DNA from 2 places in the Streptosporangium oxazolinicum genome. Region 1 is predicted to be linked to the other one. Evidence: predicted binding sites of a transcription regulator. Region 1 holds the regulator's gene; the other holds the start of a gene.
What was found. Region 1 encodes HrcA, which represses chaperone genes, less so after heat shock. Its sites were predicted from a motif close to TTGGCACTCTCNNNNNGAGAGTGCCAA; they were not measured.
Positions count from the first base shown of each region.

Region 2: ABD817_RS32310 (FmdB family zinc ribbon protein) is a predicted target of HrcA. The motif match lies at 4,676-4,702, and genes of this name have one in related genera.

Region 1 covers NZ_BAABAQ010000010.1:305,506-316,708, reverse strand. Annotated here, with positions in the region: gene ybeY (rRNA maturation RNase YbeY) at 1-441, opposite strand, end outside; gene ABD817_RS25950 (PhoH family protein) at 523-1,590, opposite strand; gene ABD817_RS25945 (histidine triad nucleotide-binding protein) at 1,683-2,033, opposite strand; gene ABD817_RS25940 (SigE family RNA polymerase sigma factor) at 2,318-2,797, shown strand; gene ABD817_RS25935 (hypothetical protein) at 2,794-3,504, shown strand; gene ABD817_RS25930 (16S rRNA (uracil(1498)-N(3))-methyltransferase) at 3,619-4,350, opposite strand; gene dnaJ (molecular chaperone DnaJ) at 4,462-5,604, opposite strand; gene hrcA (heat-inducible transcriptional repressor HrcA) at 5,619-6,632, opposite strand; gene ABD817_RS25915 (hypothetical protein) at 6,815-7,591, shown strand; gene ABD817_RS25910 (DUF3097 domain-containing protein) at 7,650-8,465, shown strand; gene ABD817_RS25905 (DUF4870 domain-containing protein) at 8,490-9,224, shown strand; gene hemW (radical SAM family heme chaperone HemW) at 9,259-10,470, opposite strand; gene ABD817_RS25895 (hypothetical protein) at 10,534-11,203, opposite strand, start outside.
Region 2 covers NZ_BAABAQ010000014.1:266,852-278,054, reverse strand. Annotated here, with positions in the region: gene moaC (cyclic pyranopterin monophosphate synthase MoaC) at 1-125, opposite strand, end outside; gene glp (molybdotransferase-like divisome protein Glp) at 122-1,309, opposite strand; gene galU (UTP--glucose-1-phosphate uridylyltransferase GalU) at 1,315-2,214, opposite strand; gene ABD817_RS32320 (5-formyltetrahydrofolate cyclo-ligase) at 2,240-2,821, shown strand; gene ABD817_RS32315 (potassium/proton antiporter) at 2,952-4,457, shown strand; gene ABD817_RS32310 (FmdB family zinc ribbon protein) at 4,733-5,098, shown strand; gene ABD817_RS32305 (S-methyl-5'-thioadenosine phosphorylase) at 5,453-6,262, shown strand; gene ABD817_RS32300 (RcpC/CpaB family pilus assembly protein) at 6,745-7,350, shown strand; gene ABD817_RS32295 (D-alanyl-D-alanine carboxypeptidase family protein) at 7,614-8,648, opposite strand; tRNA gene ABD817_RS32290 (tRNA-Arg) at 10,005-10,077, shown strand; gene ABD817_RS32285 (hypothetical protein) at 10,550-11,074, shown strand; gene ABD817_RS32280 (hypothetical protein) at 11,108-11,203, shown strand, end outside.

The DNA.
Region 1 (11,203 bases):
GCCCTGAAGGCCGAACATCTCCTTGTGCTCCTCGGGCTCCGCGTGGTCGTAGCCGAGCAGGTGCAGGATGCCGTGCGTGCACAGCAGCTCCAGCTCGGCCTCGGTGCCGTGCCCGGCCTCGGCCCCCTGCTTGGCGGCCACCTGCGGGCAGAGCACCACGTCCCCGAGGAGCGCCGGGTCGGTGGGCGCGTCGCCCTCCTGCCTGGCCCCCGCGCCGGGGCCGGGGCGCAGCTCGTCCATCGGGAAGGCCAGCACGTCCGTGGGACCGGGCTCGCCCATCCACTGCTCGTGCAGCACCGACATCGCCTCTTCGTCGACGACCAGGATCGACAGCTCGGCGAGCGGGTTGATGCCCATCCGCTCCAGCACGTGCCCCGCCAGCGAGACGATGAGCCCCTCGTCGATCTCGACACCGGACTCGTTGTTGACCTCGACGCTCATCGGCCGTTCCCCGCTCCCCGCCCGCCGCGCCGGAGCCGCTCCGCGCTCATCGCTCGCCCACCGCTTCTCGACCGGCCGTTCTCATGATCTCCCCCGGGGGCGCTGCTTGACCACGCCCTTGATCTGCTCCACGGCGCTGCTCTGGCGCTGCGTCTCGTCGTAACGCCCGTACGCGTCCACGATGTCTCCCACCAGCTTATGCCGCACCACGTCGGCACTGGTCAGGCGGCTGAAGTGGATGTCGGAGATGCCGTCGAGGATGTCCTGGACGACCCTGAGGCCGCTCTGCGTGCCGTTCGGCAGGTCGACCTGGGTGACGTCACCGGTGACAACGATCTTCGAGTTGAAGCCCAGCCGCGTCAGGAACATCTTCATCTGCTCCGGCGAGGTGTTCTGCGCCTCGTCCAGGATGATGTAGGCGTCGTTGAGCGTACGGCCGCGCATGTAGGCCAGGGGGGCGACCTCGATCGTGCCCGCCGCCATCAGCCTGGGGATCGAGTCGGGGTCGAGCATGTCGTGCAGCGCGTCGTAGAGGGGGCGCAGGTAGGGATCGATCTTCTCGTAGAGCGTGCCGGGCAGGAAGCCGAGCCTCTCGCCCGCCTCGACGGCGGGGCGGGTGAGGATGATCCGGTTGACCTTCTTCTCCTGGAGGGCCTTCACCGCCTTCGCCATCGCGAGGTAGGTCTTGCCCGTGCCGGCCGGGCCGATGCCGAAGACGACGGTGAACTTGTCGATCGCGTCGACGTAACGCTTCTGGTTCACGGTCTTCGGGCGGATGGTCCGGCCCCGCGAGGAGATGATGTCCAGGGAGAGAACCTCGGCGGGCCTGTCGGAGGTCATCCGCAGCATGGCGATGCTGCGCTCGACCGCGTCGGTCGTGAGCTGCGCGCCCCCGCGGACGAGCTCGGACATCTCCTCGAAGAGCCGCACCACGGTGCTGCTCTCCTCGGGACTGCCGGTGACGGTGATCTCGTTACCCCGGACGTGGATGTCGGCGCGAAAGGCGTCCTCGATGACGCGCAACAGCTCGTCGCGCGAGCCCAGCAGGCTGACCATCGACTGATCGTCCGGAATAACCACCTTCGCCTGGGTCCGGCTGGCACCCCGGGACCTCGTCGGCGTTCTGCTGGAATCGTTTGTCTCGGACATGAGCGGGCCTTACGGCCTGTTCGCCTCCAGATATAGGCGCGGAACTTCAACGCCATGCTATCCGCGATCGCCGGGATCGCACCTACCGGTTTTCAGCCGGGCGGCCACCGCAGGTCGCGCCCGCCGAGCACGTGTCCGTGCACGTGGAAGACGGTCTGGCCGGCGCCGGGCCCGGTGTTGAACACCAGCCGGTAGCCCGACTCCGCGATCCCCTCCCGCAGGGCGACCTCGTGCGCGGCCTTGATCACCTCGTCGGCCAGGCCGTGGTCGGCGGCGGCCAGGGCCGCGGCGTCCCTGTGATGGTCCTTGGGGACCACCAGCACGTGGGTCGGCGCCTGGGGATTGACGTCACGGAAGGCCAGCGCGCGATCGGTCTCGTAGACGATCTCCGCGGGAATCTCCTTGGCCACGATTCTGCAGAACAGGCAGTCGGCTTCGCTCACCATGACAGGCACCATACCGCCGAGGACGTTGCGAATCGGTGATGGTTCCCGTCCGCAAACAAAGATCCGCCCGGATATGGTGGGTGTGCAAAACTTCAACCACGACAGCCCTTTGCGCACAGCAATATATGGCCGCCTGGCGAGGACACGACTGGGTCATGCCCCCTAATGAACCGGAAGAGCGTAAACCCTCTGGGAAGGCCAAGCGTCCCACTGATGTGACCACCGAGACCCTCGTGGCCGACAGGTCGCTCGGGGCGGTGCCCGTCGGATGGGATGCCGACATGGCCGTTACCGCGCTCTACAGCGCGCACTATCGGTCCCTTGTCCGTCTCGCCGTCTTACTCGTCCGCGATATGGCAACCGCGGAGGAGGTCGTGCAGGACGCGTTCGTCGCCATCCATGGCGCCTGGCGCCGACTGCGCGACACCGACAAGGCACTGGCCTACCTGCGACAGTCGGTCGTCAACCGCTCACGTTCGGTGCTTCGGCACCGGGCGGTCGTCGAGAAGTACGCGCCCAAGGGCATGCCCGACGCGCCGAGCGCCGAGAACGGCGCGATCGGCGAGTTCGAGCGTTCCGCCGTCATCGAGGCGCTCCGCGGGCTGCCCGCACGCCAGCGGGAGGCCCTGGTCCTGCGTTACTACGGAGACCTGTCCGAGGCGCAGATCGCCCACGCGATGGGCATCAGCAAAGGCGCGGTCAAGAGCCACACGGCTCGCGGCATGGCCGCCCTACGAACCTCACTGGAGCAACTGTCATGACCGACTCCCCGGATGAGTACGGCGAGCTGCTTCGCCGCGCGCTCAGCGCGGAGGCGAACTCGGTCGTTCCCTCCCCGGACGGGCTGGAGATAATCCGCGGCCGCATCGAGCGGCGCGGGCTCCGCTGGCTGGTGTGGTGGCGCGCCGGGGCCTCCGTCGCCGGCGCGGTCCTCGTCGCGGCGACCGTCGTCATGGTGGTTCCCCAGTTCCGCGAACAGGTGATCCCCCGGGTGAGCACCGAAGGTGTCAAGTACGCCGAGTCGACCCCTCCGGTCGACGGGTCCGCCACCTCGCGTCCCCCGGCTCCCGACCCGCAGCCGCCGTCCAACCACGCCCCTCTCCCGACCGTCAGCAGGTCGGGTCCCGGCGCCACCATGCTCCCGCCGACGCCCACCCCCTCCAGGAGCGCGAAGCCCAGCACGAGGCCGACCTCCAGGACGGACCCGGCGACGACGGCTCCCAGGCCGACACCGACGCCGACGCCCACCTGCCCCACCCCCGTCGGCATCTCCACCCCCGATCCCAGCGGGATCACCAGGAGGTGCGAGGAGATCGAGACGACACCGACGCCGACGAGAACGAGGACGAGGCCCCCGGCTCCCTCGGAGAGCCCGTGCTCGCCCGACGAGTGCGCGCCCTCGGGCGACGTGTCGCCCCCCATGCCGACGGAGGCGAGCACTCCGGCCCCGACCCCCATCCAGAGCTAGTGCGGTGACCGGTCACGGCGAGCCCTGATCGCCCCTTCGGGCGACGGGTCTCCCGGGTCCTCACGGCACGGATTCACCGGAACCCGTGACCGGCGGCGCGCCGACGGCAGGGTGTTACCAGCGGCCACTGCGCGTCTGGAGCACCGCCGCCGCGACGACCCCGGCCGTCGAGGTGCGCAGCACCGTCGGCCCGAGCAGCGCCGGCACCGCCTTCGCCTCGCGGAACGCGGCGAGCTCCTCCCCCGACACCCCGCCCTCGGGGCCGACCACCACGACGATGTCGCCGCCCTCGGGCAGCGGCAGACCGGACAGCGGGGAGGCCGCCTCCTCGTGCAGCACGACCCCCAGCGCCGCCGCCGACAGCAGACCGGCCACCCTCGCGGTGGACGCGAGCTCCGTCACCTCGGGCAGGTGGAAGCGGCGCGACTGCTTGCCCGCCTCACGTGCCGTGGAGCGCCAGCGGGCCAGCGCCTTGGCCGCCCGCTCACCCTTCCACTGGGTGACGCACCTGGTCGCGGACCAGGGGACGATCACGTCGACCCCCGCCTCGGTCATCATCTCCACGGCCAGCTCGCCCCGATCCCCCTTGGGCAGGCCCTGGACCACGACCAGGCGCGGCGACGGCACGGGCACGTCGTGGCGGCGCAGCACCTCGACCCGGAGCGAGTCCTTGCCCGCCTCGGTCACCACGCACTCGGCGACGGAGCCCGCCCCGTCGGTCAGGTCGAGCCGCTCACCGGCCCGCAGCCGCCGTACGGCCGCCGCGTGGCGTCCCTCGGGACCGCCGAAGACGAACTCCGGCCTGGCCAGGTCGGCGGGGTCGGCCAGGAAGACCGGGACGGTCATGGGCCGTCGGGGCGGACCGTGCCGGGGTGCCTCGGCCGGGAGCCGGCCGGGACGGCGCGGCCCGGCAGGGGCCTGGCCCGGCCGGGGCGGCGCGACCGGTGAGGGGCCGGGTCAGCGGCCATTGAAGGCGTCCCGCAGGCGGGAGAAGAAGCTCTGCTGCCCGGGGGCGAACTTGCCCGGCGGGCGCTCCTCACCGCGGAGCCTGGCGAGCTCCTTCAGCAGCTGCTCCTGCTCCGTGTCGAGACGGGCGGGGGTCTCCACGTTCACGTGGATCAGCAGGTCGCCTCGGCCCGACTCGTTCAGGCGCTGCACGCCCCGCCCGTAGAGCGGGATCGTCTGCCCCGACTGCGTGCCGGGACGGATGTCGAGCTCCTCGGCGCCGTCGAGTGTCTCCATGGTCAGGATGGTGCCGAGCGCGGCCGCGGTCATCGGGATCTGCACGGTGCAGTGCAGGTCGTCGCCGCGCCTCTCGAAGATCTCGTGGGGACGCTCGACGATCTCCAGGAAGAGGTCTCCGGGCGGGCCTCCGCCCGGCCCGATCTCGCCCTCGCCGGCGAGCTGGATGTGGGTGCCGTCCTCGACCCCGGCGGGGATGCGGACCTTGATGGTCCGCCGGGTGCGGACCCGGCCGTCGCCGGAGCACTCCTGGCAGGGGTTGCGGATGATCGACCCGAAGCCGCCGCACTGGGGGCAGGGCCGGGAGGTCATGACCTGGCCGAGGAAGGACCGGGTGACCTGGGACACCTCGCCCCGGCCGTGACACATGTCGCAGGTGTCGGGGTGGGTGCCGGCCGCGGCGCCGGAGCCCGTGCAGACCTCGCAGACCACGGCGGTGTCGACGACCAGCTCGCGGGTGGTGCCGAAGCCCGACTCGCGCAGGTCGAGCTCGACCCTGATGGTGGCGTTGCGCCCTCGGCGGGCGCGGGAGCGGGGGCCTCGGCCGCCGCCGCCACCGGCCGCGCCGAAGAAGGCGTCCATGATGTCGCTGAACGGGAAGCCGGCGCCGAAGCCCCCGGCCCCCGCGCCACCGCCCGAGGCGAACGGGTCGGCACCCATGTCGTACATCTGCCGCTTGCCGGAGTCGGACAGGACCTCGTAGGCCTGCGTGATCTCCTTGAAGCGTTCCTGGGTCTCGGGGTCGGGGTTGACGTCGGGATGCAGCTCGCGCGCCAGGCGGCGGTACGCCTTCTTGATCTCCTCCGCACTGGCGTCGCGGCGCACCCCGAGAGTGCCGTAGTAGTCGCTCTTAGCCACTTTTCGTTGACCTCTTATGATGCAGCCAGGATCTGGCTGACGTAGCGTGCCACCGCGCGCACCGCGCCCATCGTGACCGGGTAGTCCATTCGCGTCGGACCCAGCACACCGAGCCGGGCCAGTTGCTTGTCCCCAGAACCGTATCCGGCGGCGACGATGGACGTGCCCTGGAGTCCGGTGTAGGGGTTCTCCGAGCCGATCCGCACGGTCAACGCGGAAAGGTCAGAGGTCTCACCGAGCAGTCGCATGAGCACGACCTGCTCTTCCAGGGCCTCCAGCACGTCGCGGAGCCCGACGGTGAAGTCGGCTCCCGCGAGGTTGGCGGCCCCGGCAAAAACGATCTTCTCATCATGCCTGTCCACCAGGGACTCGAGCAGTACGGAAAGGATAGTGGCCGCGAGCGGCCGGTCCTCCGTGGGCAGCCGCTCCGGCAGGTCGGCGATCTTGTCGGGAACGCTGGTGAGGCCGCACCCGTCGAGGGAGGCGTTGAGTATCGCGCGCAGGTGGGCCACGCGCTGCTCGTCGACGACGTCGGGCAGCTCGACCACGCGCTGCTCGACCCTGCCGGTGTTGGTGATCAGCACGAACATCAGCCGGCGCTCGCTCAGCGGCACCAGCTCGACGTGCCTGACCGTCGAGTGGGTCAGCATGGGGTACTGCACCACGGCGACCTGCCGGGTGAGCTGGGCGAGCAGCCGCACCGTCCGCATGACGACGTCGTCGATGTCCACCGCGCCCGCGAGGAAGCTCTCGATGGCCTTGCGTTCCGCGCTCGACAGGGGTTTCACCTGCGAGAGCCGGTCGACGAAGAGCCGGTAGCCCTTGTCGGTGGGCACCCGGCCGGCGCTGGTGTGGGGTTGGGCGATGTAGCCCTGCTCCTCCAGCACCGCCATGTCGTTGCGGATCGTCGCCGGGGACACCCCCAGGTTGTGCCGATCCGCGAGAGCCTTCGAACCCACCGGCTCGTTGGTGGACACGTAGTCCTCGACGATGGCGCGGAGCACGGCGAGCTTGCGGTCGTCGACCAACGTGGTCACCTCCCTGCCTGCGTTCAGAGGGAAACACGAGGCTTGGCACTCTGTGTTCCCGAGTGCCAAGTGTACGGCCCCCGTGCGGAAGGCGCGATAAGCAAGAGCTGCGGATGATGACGGCAAGCCGTTGTCAAGTCAACTGCTATCGCGATCCAAGCGGCACCCACCAGAATTTGGGCATGTCCCAAGATTTCGGTTCTTATCCGGGCGACGCCTCCCGCGGCCCCGGTCACGGCGGCCCCCAGCAGCCGTATGGCCAGCAGCAGTACGGCCAACAGCAATATGGCCAGCAGTACGGTCAGCAGCCCCCCTCGTACGGTTACGCGCCCCCCGGCTACGGCGCCCCGCAGGGATCGCCGCCCCCCAGCGGGAAGATCAAGCCTGGCATCGGGTGGATCGTCGGGGTCTGGCTGCTCGCCCTGGTCAGCATTATCGTCGGCATCGGCGGCTTCGCCGGTGGCCTCGTCGGCGCGGTGACCGACGCGGCCCCGACGAAGACGTTCGCCCCCGGCGAGACCGCGACGGTCGCGATCGACCCGGCGGACAAGCCGGCGATCTACGTCGCCACGGGCGGGCCCACCACGTTCGAGTGCACGCTGAAGGGCGGCACGGGCACGCCCCGCCTGCAGAAGCCCGACATCCAGCAGACCGTCGCGGGATCCGACGGCGTCACCTGGGAGATGGGCCTGCGGGTCGGCGTGGACCAGGCGGGCGACTACCAGGTCCAGTGCTCCGCCGAGCCCGCGGAGGGCACGACCTTCGGCGTGGGCAAGGAACTCGCCGCCGACTCGCTGGTGGGCGGGGTGGTCGCCCTGTTCGTGATCCCCGGCGTCGGGATCCTGCTCGCCATCGTCGTGACGATCGTCGTACTGGTGAAGCGGAGCAACGCCCGCAAGCGCCGGGCCGCCGCGGCACCGGTGGGGCAGTGGGGACAGCCGGGACCCTACGGCAGGTGACGACGGCGTTTGCTAGCGTCCCACCTGATCCCCGGCGAGAGAGGGTGAGCGGTCGGTGATGTACGAGCGTGACGTTCTGGCGGAAGACTGGCGACGCCCGCGCAGGGGGACGATCCCCCAGGTGCCCGCGGAGCTCGACCTGGTCGTCGAGGAGGCCGACGGAGGCTTCTGCGGCGCCGTGGTGGCCTGCGACAAGGAGGCCGTCACCCTGGAGGACCGCTTCGGGCGCCGTCGGGTGTTCCCGCTGGAGCCGGCCGCGTTCCTCCTGGAGGGCGAGGTGGTGACGCTCGTACGGCCCGCCGCCGCGCCGCGCGGTCCCAGGCGGAGCGCGTCGGGTTCCATCGCGGTGGAGGGCCTGCGGGCCCAGGTCGCCAAGGAGAGCCGGATCTACGTGGAGGGCGTGCACGACGCCGCGCTCGTGGAGAAGGTCTGGGGGCACGACCTGCGGGTCGAGGGCGTGGTCGTGGAGTATCTGGAGGGGGTCGACCACCTGCCCTCGATCGTCGAGGAGTTCGGCCCGGGGCCGGGGAGGCGGCTGGGCGTGCTCGTCGACCACCTGGTCCCCGGTTCCAAGGAGAGCAGGATCGCCGCGCGGGTCTCCTCACCGCACGTGCTGATCGTCGGGCACCCGTTCGTGGACGTCTGGCAGGCGGTCAGGCCGCGGGTGCTCAAGATCCCTTCCTGGCCGTCGGTACCGCGCGGCGTGCCCTGGAAGGAGGGCGTCATCGCCGCGCTGGGCTGGAACGTGGAGCCCGGTGCCGCATGGCGTCACATTCTCGGATCGGTCACGACATATGCCGATCTGGAGCCCGAGCTCCTCGGGCCTGTCGAGGAATTGATCGACTTCGTGACGGTTCCCGGCGAGGATGGCTAGGCCGTCAACCCTTCAGGAGGGGACATGAGCGAGAACCCCGAGGACCCACCGGGCGACGACCGGACGCGGCGCATCGGCGACCCCCCGCCCGGCCACACCCGGCCGGGCCAGAGCATCCCGCCCTCGGGCCAGGACTACGGACAGTCCGGCCAGGGACACGGCGCGCCCGGCCAGGGCTACGGACAGCCGGGACAGGGACAGGGACACGGGCAACCGGGGCAGGGCTACGGATACCCCGGCCAGGGTTATGGACAACCGGATCAGGGCTATGGGAAGCCGGGCCAGGGCTACGAGGGCTACCCGCCCACCTCCCCCTACGACCCGGGCGGCTACCAGGGGGGCCACCAGCCCGGTTACCCCGGATACCCCGAGTACGGCGCGTACGGCGCGCCGCAGGGTTACGGCTACCAGGCGCCGCCGGGGACGTACGGCCCGCGGCCCGGCAGTGACGACACCACCATGGCGATGCTCGCCCACCTGCTGGGCCTGCTGACCTCCTTCGTCGGGCCGCTGGTGCTCTATCTGGCGAAGAAGGACGAGTCGCCCTACGTGCGCGACCAGGCCGCCGAGGCGCTCAACTTCCAGCTCACGGTGTTGGTCGCCTACGTCGTCTCCTGGGTCCTGGCGTTCGTGCTCATCGGTTTTGTGCTGATGTTCTTCCTCTGGATCGGAGCGATCATCGTGACGATCATCGCCGCGGTGGCGGCCAACCGGGGAGAGAGATACCGCTATCCGATGAACATCCGCTTCGTCAGCTGACCCGGCCCGCGGTCCGGGCGGGGCCTCGGGCGCCTCAGGTGAGGTCGCGGACCAGGGCGTCGGCCAGCAGGCGGCCACGCAGGGTGAGCACCGCGCGGCCCGCCTTGAACGGCTCCACCTCCAGCAGGCCGTCGGCGAGCGCGCGGGCGACCACCGGGGGGCGCTCCAGCTCCCCGAGCGGGAAGCCCCGGGCGAGCCGCAGCTCCAGCATCAGCCGTTCCACCGCCCTGTCCTGAGGACCGAGCACCTCGCGCGCGTGCGCGGGCGAGGTGCCCTCGGCCAGGCGCTGGGCGTAGGCGGCGGGGTGCTTGACGTTCCACCAGCGGGTGCCGCCGACGTGGCTGTGCGCCCCGGGGCCGACGCCCCACCAGTCGCCGCCGGTCCAGTAGAGCAGGTTGTGCCGGCAGCGCCCGGCCTCCGAGGTCGCCCAGTTGGACACCTCGTACCACTCGAACCCCGCCTCGGCCAGCATGGCGTCGGCGATCAGGTAACGGTCGGCGGCCACGTCGTCGTCGGGCATCGGGAGCTCGCCGCGCCTGATCCTGGCGGCCAGCTTCGTCCCGTCCTCGACGATCAGCGAGTACGCGGAGACGTGGTCGGGTCCCGCCTCGATCGCCGCGGCCAGCGACGCGCGCCAGTCGTCGTCGCTCTCCCCAGGCGTGCTGTAGATCAGGTCGAGGTTGACGTGGTCGAACCCCGCCTCCCTCGCCTCCTGGACGGCCCGCGCGGGGCGGCCGGGGGTGTGGCGGCGGTCCAGCACCCGGAGCACGTGCTCGCGGGCGCTCTGCATCCCGAAGCTCATCCGGTTGAACCCGCCCGCGCGCAGCTCCGCCAGGTAGGCGGGGTCCACCGACTCGGGGTTGGCCTCGGTGCTCACCTCGGCGCCGGGGGCGAGCCCGAACTCCTCCTCGATCGCCCCCAGGATCCGTACGAGATCTCCGGCGGGCAGCAGAGTGGGGGTTCCCCCGCCGAAGAACACGGTCTCGACGGGGAGGTGCGCGGTGCCGAGGTTGGCCCGCGCCCGCCGCACCTCGTCGACGGCGGTGTCCGCGTAGTCCTTCTGCGACGCGCCGGGGCCGAGCTCGGACGCCGTGTAGGTGTTGAAGTCGCAGTAACCACACCGGGTCACGCAGAAGGGAACGTGGACGTAGAAACCGAAGGGCCGCTCGCCGAGCCCGGCGAGCGCGCTCTCCGGGAGCTCGCCCGAGGCGGGTACGGGATCCCCGTCGGGAAGTGTGGATGGCACGCCCCAAGTCTGCCGCCTCCCCCGCGATGCCCGGTACGCCGAGGATGCCGGGGATGCCGGGGGTCAGATCTCGTGCTCGTCCCGCACCGGCAGGCCGTACCGCCGGGCGAGGGGATTCCACAGCTTCAGGAAGCCCTTCTTCGCCGTCGTCGCCTCGCCGGAGAGGGCGAGACCGCGCCGGTAGTCGTCGTCGCCGCTCCAGGAGCGGCTGCACCCGGCCTCCTGGCGGGTCGCCCAGGCGAGGAACGCCTCGTCGGCGTCGAACGATGCGGTGAGGGCCCGGGTGAGGCGCTCCTTGACCGCGTCGCCGCCGTCGAGCGCGCCGGTGCCCAGCGCACCCGCCTGGATCACCTGCTCCCGGCGGGCGGCGGTGATCCGCTGGAGCGTGGCGAGCCCGGTGGCGGTGCCCTCGCAGGAACGCAACTGGCCGAGGGCCGAGCCGAGGCCCGACCGGGAGCCGCCGCTGTCGGCGAGCAGGGCGTCGAGGACCCTGGCCTGGCTCTCGGCGTCCTCGGGCCCCCGGGGAGCCCGGCCGGCCGGGGGCGTCCCGGTCTCGGCCTCCGCCCGGTCGCCGCTCGCCGCCGTCCGGATGCCGCCCGCCACGGACGTGCCGCCGTCTCGCGGGGCGAGCCAGAAGGCTCCCCCGGCGACCATCGTCACCGCGAGGACCGTGGCCAGCGCGACCGGCGGCCAGACCTTGCGGTCCCCTCGGGGCGCCCGGCCCCTCGGCGGT
Region 2 (11,203 bases), on a different contig from region 1:
GCGGACAGCAGCACCCTGCCGGTGGCGGTCGCCGTACGGAGGGAGACGTCCTTGGACGAGACGTCCACCATGCGCGCGGCGCCGGTCTCGTCGAGGTGGGTGAATCCGGTGTCCCGTTCGTTCACAGGGGGATGACCTCCACGTCCGTACCCTCGGGAAGCTCGGTGACGTCCTCGGGCACCACGATCAGGGCGTTGGCCGAGGCCAGGGCGGCGAGCTGGTGGGAACCCTGCCTGCTCACCGGGCCGACCGTACCGCCGGGACCGAGCACGCCGCGCAGGTAGGAGCGCCTGCCCTCGGGCGAGTGGAGCGGGCCCGTGGTGAGCGCCCGCACGGTCGGCGTGGGCTCCTCGGGCAGGCCGCCCATCTTGCGCAACGCGGGCCGGACGAACAGGACGAACGATACGAACGACGAGACCGGGTTACCGGGCAACGCGAAGATCGGTATCTGGTCCTCGCCGACCACGCCGAAGCCCTGGGGCATGCCCGGCTGCATGGCGACCCGCTCGAAACGGACCGTGCCGAGCGGGCCGAGGGCCTCCTTGACGGGCTCGTACGCGCCCATCGAGACGCCACCGCTGGTGATCACCAGATCGGCCCGCAGGAGCTGCGCGTCGAGCTGGTCGAGGAACCCCGCGGCGTCGTCGCCGACGATTCCCGCCCGGTAGCCCTCGCCGCCCGCCTCGCGGACGGCGGCGACCAGGGCGAAGCTGTTGGACTCCCAGATCTGACCGGCCCCCAGGGGAAGTCCCGGCTCGACCAGCTCGGCTCCCGTGGATATCACGACCACCCTCGGGCGGGGCCGTACGAGAACCCGGCGACGGCCGAGACCCGCCAGCACCCCGAGCTGCGCGGGCCCGATCGGGGTGCCCGCGGGCAGGACGACGTCGCCCGCCCGCACGTCCTCGCCGGACCTGCGGATGGCGTTCCCCTCCCGCACCGGACGGCCGATCGCGACCTGCGCGGTGCCGCCGTCGGTCCACTCGACCGGGACCACCGCGTCGGCCCCGGCGGGCAGCGGGGCCCCGGTCATGATCCGCATGACCATGCCGGGGCCGATGGCCTGCAACCGGCCGTCTCCGGCCGCGATGTCGTCGATCACCGGGAGCGTCACCGGGGCGTCCGCGACGTCCTCGGCCCGCACGGCGTAGCCGTCCATCGCGGAGTTGTCGAACGGAGGCAGCGCGACCGGGGCCGTGACCTCCTCGGCCAGCGTGGTGCCCAGCGCCCGTTCCAGCTCCACTTCGAGCGGGGCGAGCACCCGCACGGTACGCAGGATGTCGGAGAGGTGGTCGTCGACCGATTTCATGGAGCTCATCGCGAGGCCAGGAACTCCTTCAGCCAGGGCATGAACTCGGGTGCCAGGTCGGGACGCTCGGCGGCGAACTGCACCACCGTACGCAGGTAGTCGAGCTTGTCGCCGGTGTCGTAGCGGCGTCCCTTGAACAGCACCCCGTGCACGGGGCCGCCCTCGTCGGCGCCGCGCCCGGCGAGGGTCCGCAGGGCGTCGGTCAGCTGGATCTCGTTGCCGCGTCCCGGCGGGGTGTTCTCCAGGACCTCGAAGACGGCCGGGTCGATCACGTACCGGCCGATGATGGCCCAGTTGGACGGGGCCTCGTCCGCGGGGGGCTTCTCCACGAGGTCGGTCACCCTGACCACGTCGTCCTCGGCGGTGGGCTCGATGGCGGCGCAGCCGTACAGGGAGACCTGCTCCCTGGGGACCTCCATCAGCGCGATGACGCTGCCGCCGTGCGTGCCGCGTACCTCGATCATGCGCTTGAGGAGCTCGTCGCGGTGGTCGATGAGGTCGTCGCCGAGCAGGCAGGCGAAGGGCTGGTCGCCCACGTGCTGCTTGGCGCACAGGACCGCGTGGCCGAGGCCGCGCGGCTTACCCTGCCGTACGTAGTGGAGGATGGCCAGGTCGGCGGGCTCCCGCACCTGGGAGAGGCGCGCGTCGTCGCCCTTGGCCTCCAGGATCTCCTCGAGTTCGAGGGCGCGGTCGAAGTGGTCCTCTATGGAGCGCTTGTTCTTTCCCGTGACCATGAGGACGTCGAGCAGCCCGGCGGAGACGGCCTCCTCGACGACATACTGGATCGCGGGCTTGTCGACGATGGGCAACATCTCCTTGGGGGTCGCCTTGGTCGCCGGAAGAAAACGGGTGCCCAGACCCGCTGCGGGAACGACGGCTTTCGTCACAGCTTCGAAGTCGGCCATAACCGAAACCTTAGTGGAGGGACCTGTGGACAAGCTGACGCTGCGTGCCACGATCGAGGCCGCACGCGCCTCGATCCCCGACGAGCAGCGGCACGCGGCCTCCGTCCGGATCAGGGAATCCCTGATGGAGCGGCCCTGGGTCCAGATGGCCGGGCTGGTCGCGTGCTACTGGTCGATCGGGACGGAACCGGCGACCCACGGGCTGGTCTTCGCCCTGTGGAAACACGGCGCGACCGTGATCCTGCCCGTGCTCCGCGACGACGACGATCTCGACTGGGCGGTGTACGACGGCCCCGACACCCTCGCCCCCGGCCGCTTCGGGATCATGGAACCGGTCGACACCCGGCGCGGGATCGACGCCGTCAGGACCGCCGCCCTGGTGATCGTGCCCGCGCTGGCGGTGGACAGGGCCACCGGGGTACGGCTGGGCCGGGGCGGCGGCTCCTACGACCGGGCGCTGGCGCGGGTCGGCCCGAACGTGCCGACGGTGGCGCTGCTCCACGACGGTGAGCTGCTCGACGGCGTGCCCGCCGAGCCCCACGACATCGCGGTCCGCTACGCGGCGACCCCCGAGGGGATCTTCAAAACCGCCGCTGCGGGGGTGTGACCGACCGGCGGGATCCCTGCCCGGCGCGGGACCGAAGGCGCCGGGACCGTGACAGGGAGTGCGCGCCACCCGTGCGTGGCGGCCCTTCCGAATGCGACACAATGGTCCCCGGAATCAGAGAGGGGACCAGATGGGACTGGACGTCTGGCTGCTTCTCGGTGCCGGAATCGTCATCGCGGCCATCGTCGCGGTGCGTGTCGCCCATCGGAGCGGGCTGCCCAGCCTCCTGATCTTCCTGGGCTTCGGGTTGCTCGTCGGCGAGTCCGGGCTCGGGCTGCAGTTCGAGAACCCGCAGCTCGCGCAGCAGATAGGCCTGATCGCGCTGGCGATCATCCTGGCCGAGGGCGGTCTGACCACTACCTGGAGCCACGTCAAGGGAGCCATCCCCACCGCCCTGGTGCTCGCCACGGTCGGGGTGGGAGTGAGCATCGCGGCCGTCGCGATCCCGGTGCACCTGATCCTCGACCTGGACTGGCGGACCTCGCTCCTGCTCGGCGCGATCCTCGCCTCCACCGACGCCGCCGCCGTCTTCTCCGTGCTGCGCCGCCTGCCCCTGCCGCCGCGCCTCGCGGGCATCCTGGAGGCCGAGTCGGGCCTCAACGACGCGCCCACGGTGATCGCCGTCATGCTGCTGAGCGCCGCGACCTCGCCCAGCCTGGGGGTGGCGCTGTTCGAGGTGCTCTTCGAGCTGGTGGTGGGCGCGGCCGTCGGCCTGGCGGTCGCCCCCCTCGGCGCGTACGCGCTGCGCCGCATCGCGCTGCCCGTCTCCGGCCTGTACCCCATCGCGGTGCTCGCGCTCGCGTTCGTCGCCTACGCGGGGGCGACGCTGCTCCACGGCAGCGGCTTCCTCGCGATCTACCTCGCGGCGTTGGTCATGGGCAACTCGCGGATGCCGCATCGCGCGGCCTCGCGGGGCTTCGCCGAGGGCGTGGCCTGGCTGGCGCAGATCGGCCTGTTCGTCATGCTCGGGATGCTGGCCAGCCCCTCGGAGATGCCGTCCGCGATCGTCCCCGGCCTGGTGGCCGGACTGATCCTGGTCGCGGTGGCCCGCCCTCTGTCGATCGTGGTCTCCGCGCTGCTGACCCGGCTGACGGGCATCGACCGGCTGGGCTGGCGTGAGCAGGCCTTCCTGTCATGGGCCGGGTTGCGCGGCGCGGTGCCCATCGTGCTCGCGACCATCCCCTGGGCGGCCAACTCCGTCGAGGACGGCACCGCCAAGCTCGTGTTCAACGAGGTCTTCGTGATCGTCATCGTCTACACCCTGCTGCAGGGGCCGACGCTGCCGTTCGTGGCGAAACTCCTCAAGCTGACCACGCCCGACGAGGCCCGCGACCTGGAGGTCGAGTCGGCGCCGCTGGAGGAGCTCAACGCCGATCTGCTCCAGGTCAGGGTGCCGCCGACGTCCAAGCTGCACGGTGTGGAGATCTTCGAGTTACGGTTGCCCACGGACGCCCAGGTGACGCTGATCGTCAGGGACGGCCGGACGTTCGTACCCACCGACTCCACGAGAATCAGGATCGACGACCAACTCCTGGTGGTGACCACGGCCGCCTGCCGTGACATGGTGGAGCGCCGAATGCGCGCGATCAGCCGCAAGGGTAAGCTCGCCGGCTGGTTCGGGGAGCGGGGCACCTGACCAGGGGGTCTGGCCGCGTCGGCCTGGAGGTTTGGCCACGTCGGCTTGGAGGTTTGACCGCGTTGGCTTGGAGGTTTGACCGCGTTGGCTTGGAGGTTTGACCGCGTTGGCTTGGAGGTTTGGCCACGTCAGATCGGAGGTTCGGCCACGTTCGATGGGAATTCGGCCACGGAATGCGGGGACTCCGGCTCGCGTTTAAGCTTGTCAGCTGCATACCATTAGCAGTCGCGCCACTAGAGTGCCAATCGGCGCGCGGATCACACGAGGAGGAGAGCGTGCCCACCTACCAGTACGCCTGCACTGCCTGTAACAACCAGTTCGAAATCGTCCAGAAGTTCTCCGACGATGCTCTCACCGAGTGCCCGAGCTGCGCGGGCGACCTGCGCAAGGTGTTCTCCGCGGTCGGCATCGTCTTCAAGGGCTCGGGCTTCTACCGGACCGACAGCCGGTCCTCGTCGTCGAGCACCGTGAGTTCCACGAACGGCTCGTCAAGCTCGTCAAGCTCCTCGGACTCCTCCGGTTCGTCGTCGTCCTCGTCTGGTTCATCTTCATCTTCATCCGATTCGTCGTCGTCTTCGTCGAGCTCGTCGGATTCCAAGGCGGCGAAGGCCGCGAGCAGCCCGGCCACCGCGGCTTCCTGAGCCGTATCCCTACCCCTGCCGCTGCCCCCGTCCTCCGCCCCTTCGCATTCTTCGCCCTCCCGCCCCCTTCCCCCTCTCGCCCCCGAACCCAGCTCTTCAGCCGGCCGTTCATGGGCGGCCACCTGACCGGCCGCCCCGAGCCGTGGCCTTTCACCCCGTCCTTTCACCGGACGGCACGGGACGGACGAGCCCTCCCGCGCCTGTCGCCGGCACCACCGGACGGCCCGCGCGACCTCCGCTCGACGTCCCGCCGCTCCCACAAGGACGACCGGACGATTACCCGGCGAACGCGGTTATCCACAGGCTGTTACCGGGGCTCCTCAGAGACCGGTCCGTGGCGCTAATCTCAGCTTCATGGTCAATCGCGCGGACATCGGGGTCATCGGCGGCTCGGGCTTCTACTCCCTGCTCGACGACGCCACAGAGGTCGAGATCACCACGCCGTACGGCCCGCCAAGCGACGTCGTCACCGTCGGCCGGATCGGGGGGCGCTCGGTCGCCTTCGTTCCCCGCCACGGTCGCGACCACCGCTTCCCACCACACCGCATCCCCTACCGGGCGAACCTGTGGGCACTGCGTTCCCTCGGTGTCCGCCAGGTCCTGGCCCCCAGCGCGGTCGGCTCCTTACGCGCCGAGATCGGTCCCGGCGCCTTGGTCGTCCCCGACCAGCTCGTCGACCGCACCTCCGGTCGCGTGCAGACCTACTACGACGCGGGCGGCGTCGTCCACGTCGCCTTCGCCGATCCCTACTGCCCCTCGGGCCGTACGGCGGCCGTCTCCACCGCGGGTTCCTCCGATTGGGAGGTGGTCGACGGCGGCACCCTCGTGGTCATCGAGGGCCCGCGCTTCTCGACCCGTGCCGAGTCCCGCTGGTTCAGCGGCAACGGCTGGTCGATCGTCGGCATGACCGGCTTCCCCGAGGCCATCCTCGCCCGCGAGCTCGCCCTCTGCTACACCACGATCTCCCTCGTCACCGACCACGACGCCGGGGTCGAGGCGGGCGAGGGGGTCACCCACGAGGAGGTCCTCTCCTTCTTCGCCACCAACGTCAACCGCATGCGCTCCCTCGTCGGCGACGTCGTCGCCGCGCTCCCCGAAGAACGCACCTGCCCCTGCCCGAACGCCCTGGACGGCCTCAAGCTCCCCTTCGACCTCCCCGGTTGATCGTGTCGCGCTAGAGCCTGTTTTGTGGTTCTTTTCGCCTACCGCAGTCGCCCAGGCGGCGCCCCGCGGTGTTGTCGTCGTCGCCCATAACTCCGTTATGGACTCCGTTATGGGCTCCTCCTCCGCCGTGCGGGGCATCCACCTGGATGATCCTCGCCACGGCGAAGATCCACAAAACAGGCCCTGGGCCGGGCGTCACCGCCATGCGCACACCCGGCAGGAAAAGCCGCCCCGCCCGCTTCCCATCCACGCCATCCGGATCCGAATTCGGGCTCGGTTCGAACTTTGAGCTCGGACCAGGACTCGGACTCGGCAAGGATCCCCTGAGTCCTGAGTGGGGTCTTCCCCCATTACCGGCACCAGCACCGCCCCGCCGCCCGGCGGGGCACCCCATCCCCGTCTCCCCGTCCCGCTACCCGGCGGGGCGTCCTCCCACCCGTCACGGGCACCGCGCCGCCCGGCTCCCACCCCTGGAGTCAGCCATGCGCGCTCTGCGCCGCTTTCTCGGTCGCCGTCACCGTCTCATCGCCACCGTCGTCGCCGCCCTGGCGATGGGATGCGCCGTACTGGCGCTGCGCCCGGACACCGCCTCGGTGACCGTCCTGATCGCCGCCAGGGATCTTCCCGGAGGCGCGCTGGAGGCGGCCGATCTGATACCGGCTCCGTTGAGACCCGGTACGGTCCCCGACGGCGTCCTGCGGCCCGGCACGCCGTTCGCGGGAAAGATCCTGACGGGTCCCGCGCGGCGCGGGGAGCCGCTGACCGACGTCCGCCTGCTCGGCCCCGGCCTCCTGGCCGCCCACGGTCAGGGAACGGTCGCCATCCCCGTACGGGTCGCCGATCCCGAGACCGCCCGCCTGCTCTCGCCGGGCGACGTGGTGGACGTGCTCGCCGCCACCTCGACCTGGGACGGCACCGCTCCGGCGACCGTCGTGGCCGAGGACGTCGCGGTCCTCGCCACACCGGGCGGGGAGTCGGAGCGGGGCGCGCTCGTCGTGCTGGCCACCACGTCGGCCCAGGCGACCGAGCTGGCCTCCGCCCAGGCGGGTGGGCGGCTCTCCGTCACAATCGGCCCCCGCACGCGATGACCCGCCGATGGGGTTGCTCAGCTCGGGGGTGACCAGGGTGATCGGCCCCGCGCGCGGTGACCCGCCGATGGGGTTACCCGGCCCGGCGGTGACCAGGGTGATCTGCCCCGCACGCAGTGACCCGCCGATGGGGTTGCTCAGCTCGGGGATGACCAGGGTGATCGGCCCCGCGCACAATGACCCACCGGTGGGATTGCCCGTCTCGGGGGGTGACCAGGGTGATCGACCCCGCGCACGATGACCCTTCTTACCCGCGACAGGACCTACAGCAGGGAGCCGATCTTGGGGTCATACTCCCAGTGCCAGGGCTCGAAGGGGCTGACATAAGCCCATTTAGGGTGGATCCAGCCAAACTTCTTGCCGTTGGTCTCCAGCCAGTTGAACTCGGCCGACCGGAAGCGCTCGACGCCCCCGCACAGGTCGACGGCGAGCCCCAGCCCGTGGTTGCTCCGGCCGGGAACCGCGGCCAGACCGGGCCTGGTGTAGTAGACCGACTGCTGCTCGGCCAGGCTCCGATAGCTGTCGGTCACGCACATCGGCCTGCCGAACTGCCGCTTGTACGACTCGTTCAGGCTGATGAACGCGAGCGCGGCGTCACCCCGCAGCTGGTTGCCCCGCTGCTGGAGCGGGCAGAGGTACGCCTGCGGGATGAGCCCGTTGGGAAACTCGTCCATGGAGGTCGCCCTGGTCGGGTCGCACCCGGCCGCCGGTCGCCCATCCTTGTTGATCTTGACGCCCAGTTTCACCAGCGCCTTGGTCAGGGACTGCACGATCTTCTGCGAGCGCGTCCTGAGCGTCTCGATCTCGGCACCCATCTGCGCCTCCGCGAGGAGATTGCCCGCCCGGAGCTCCTGCGCCTCACCTGCGAGACGCTCCCGCTCCACCTGAAGGCGACTGCTGTCTTCAAGGATCAGGTCCCGCTCGGCGACGAGCTGGGTGACACCGGCCATGGCGCGCAGGGTGTCGGCGCCGGAGTCACCGGACAGGAAACCGGCCACGTCTCCCCCGATGGGCTGCTGGTAGAGGAACCCGACGAGATCCGACAGTGGCTGCCGAACCTGGGCGAAGGCCCTCTCGGCCACCTGCAGCTCCCGCAGCTTGACGGAGAGCTCCTTCTCCGAGGTGCGGATCTGGGTCCGCCGCTGCTCCAGGGCCTTGGTCGCGTCCTCAAGATCCTTCGCGGCCTTCTCCGCCTCGCGACGCAATTCTGTGAGATTCACCGGCTCCGCGGCGACGACGGCCTGAACCTCCGCCGGCGCCCGCTGCGCGGCAGCGGCTCCCGGCAGGAAGGAAGTCATCGTCGCGACGACGGCGATCAGACCCGCTGATCGACGAGGTGGCACGTTCGACCCCTCCGTTTGCGAACTCGTGACCTGGGTCAGGCACGCACGCTACTACAGCTGACCAAGTGCACGGGCCAGACTCTCCACAGCCGCTATGCGCCGAACACCCCTTTTTGTTACCGGACAAGTCAGACTTCTTGCCGCCCGCGCTTCTTGCAGACCTCCCAGAGCCACGTCCCCCTCCACTCCGCCGGACACCCGTCCCGGGGCTCAGGTCGCGCAAGTGGCGGCGTCCGCTTCCCCTGAGGCTCAGGTGCCACAGAGGGCGGCAATGCCACCTTCCGTGACCCTCTGGAGCCTTGCGGACGGGTCTCTATGGGAACGACCGCATCTGGCTCACCCGCATCATCCGTGCCACCGATCTCACGTGGGCCACTCGACCGACCGACCCCACCCGGACTCTCCCCCGCACGGCGTACTCCCGACCTCGCCGCCACGGGCACCCACCCCTCGTACACCCGATCCGGCCGCAACGGCGGAGGCACCAGCCTCGGCCCGAACATCCGGCTCCGCACAGGGCCGACCACGACCGGCACCACGGCCACCGCTTCTCCCCGACCCTCCAGATCCCTGGAGTCCCCCTGCTCCCCCTGACCTTCCTCCTGCCCCTGACCTTGTCCCTGACCCTCCCACTGCCCCTGCCCCTCCCACTGACCTTGGCCCTGGCCCTGGCCCTGGCCTTGGCCCCCGGAGTCTGCCGGGTCTGTGGGCGACTCCTCGTCCGGAGACCCCGCAAGCCCCCCGCCCCCCGGCCGAGACACCGCGCCGCTCCAGGCTTCCCCACTTTCCTGGAATCCCCGCCGCTCCCCGCCTCCCACCCAGAAAGCCTCGTCTTCGTGCAGCCTCTCAGCTACTCCGCTTTCTGCGGCTCCCCCGGCCTCCCCGAACCCCCCGCTTGCCTCTGCCCCCTCGGCATCTCTGACCTTTTCGGCTTCCCCGCCCCTGTCGGCCCTCCCGGCCCCTCCGGCCCCTCCGGCTTCCCCAAGCCCCTCGGGCTCCGCACCGGCGTCGGCCATCTGAACGGCGGCCTCGTAGCCTGTGAGCTCGGCCACCAGTAACCCTCCGGCCAGAAGCGCGGGCGCCAGCATCGCACCACACAGCACCACCGGCCGCAGGGCGCGATGCCCGCGAATGCGCTTCCGTCGCCTGTCGATCACGGACCGTGACACTAACCTCGCCCACCACCGCACACCCACCCACTTGCCGCCCTTTTACTCCAGGCCAGCGAACCGATAACCCACCGTCTGCCCCCAACTCCCCCTCCAAGCGCGCAACCACTCGCCACTTTCGCTACTCTTACTAGGAGCCCCTGCCTCCGTAGCTCAGGGGATAGAGCACCGCTCTCCTAAAGCGGGTGTCGCATGTTCGAATCATGCCGGGGGCACTCTTCTGACCAGTGAAAACGCCTGTTCACCTGGGTTTCGCACGCTCCCCCTCCGCTGGCCGTATGCAATTGGATGCCACTGTAGGTAGGCGCATGTCAGCGGTCATGGAGTACGTACGTGATGATCTTGACTGCGTTTTCGCAGATCGCGGCCGGCGACTCAGGCATCTGTGGAGTGAGTCGTCGCCCTCCGAAGCAGATCATCGTGCTGGACGCTGTGCTTCCAGTGACGCTGGAGTCATTCGCTCGTCGTGAGTACTCATGGCGAGCACGTAGAAGCGGGGCATGTGCCAGTCTGGCCCTCCCCTCGTACCGTGGAGGTTTGGGCCAAGGGGGCGGGTCACGGGAGAGGGTTTTTGGATCTCTGAACCCTGCCGAAGATCAGAGAGCATAGGCCGACCGCGACGGTTACGTCCTGTGTGAAATCCTCACAGAATGATCTCTCAGGACGTCACGACGGTACGGTGTGCCGGTGGGGGACATCTACGAACTCGTGCTGTCGGTGGACATTCGTGCTGGTGTGACCGACGACGAGCTCGCCGAGTTGCGGTGGCATGTGGGGCAGGGGCCACGGCCTGAGCGACTGCCGATCGGCACTGACAGATACGTGGAAACCTATCCACTCGGTGATCCCGACGACCCCGATTGCGAGTGGGAAGACGCGGAGGCGGAGCCCGTGTTCGCGCAGCGCGGCGCTGCCCGATGGGTGGGGGGCGCGCTCGTCGCCGAGTTGGTCGCGCGAGAGCGATCGGACGGCTGGGCGCTGACGGTACGCCAAGAACTCCATCCCGACGACTTCTACCGGCTCCGGACACTGCTGGACTGGCTCGGCCGGTGCTCGGTCGGCGCACATGCCGGCGGTGTCGAATCCTTCGTCGGCTACCTGCGCTTCCACGAGAGCGCTGAGATCGCGTCACTCATTCTCGTGAACGGGCGGATTCGCGTGCCGGAGGACATCGAATCGCATACCCCGCACTGGGAGGACACCACGTGGTGACCGGCCCGGCCCGTGACACGGTGGAGAAGGCAGATGAGATCTGGACGGGCGTGGCGCTACTGGCTGATCTTCGTTCTGAGCGTCGCTCTGGTGCTCACAGTCGGGGTCCATATGGCCAACCGTGACGAT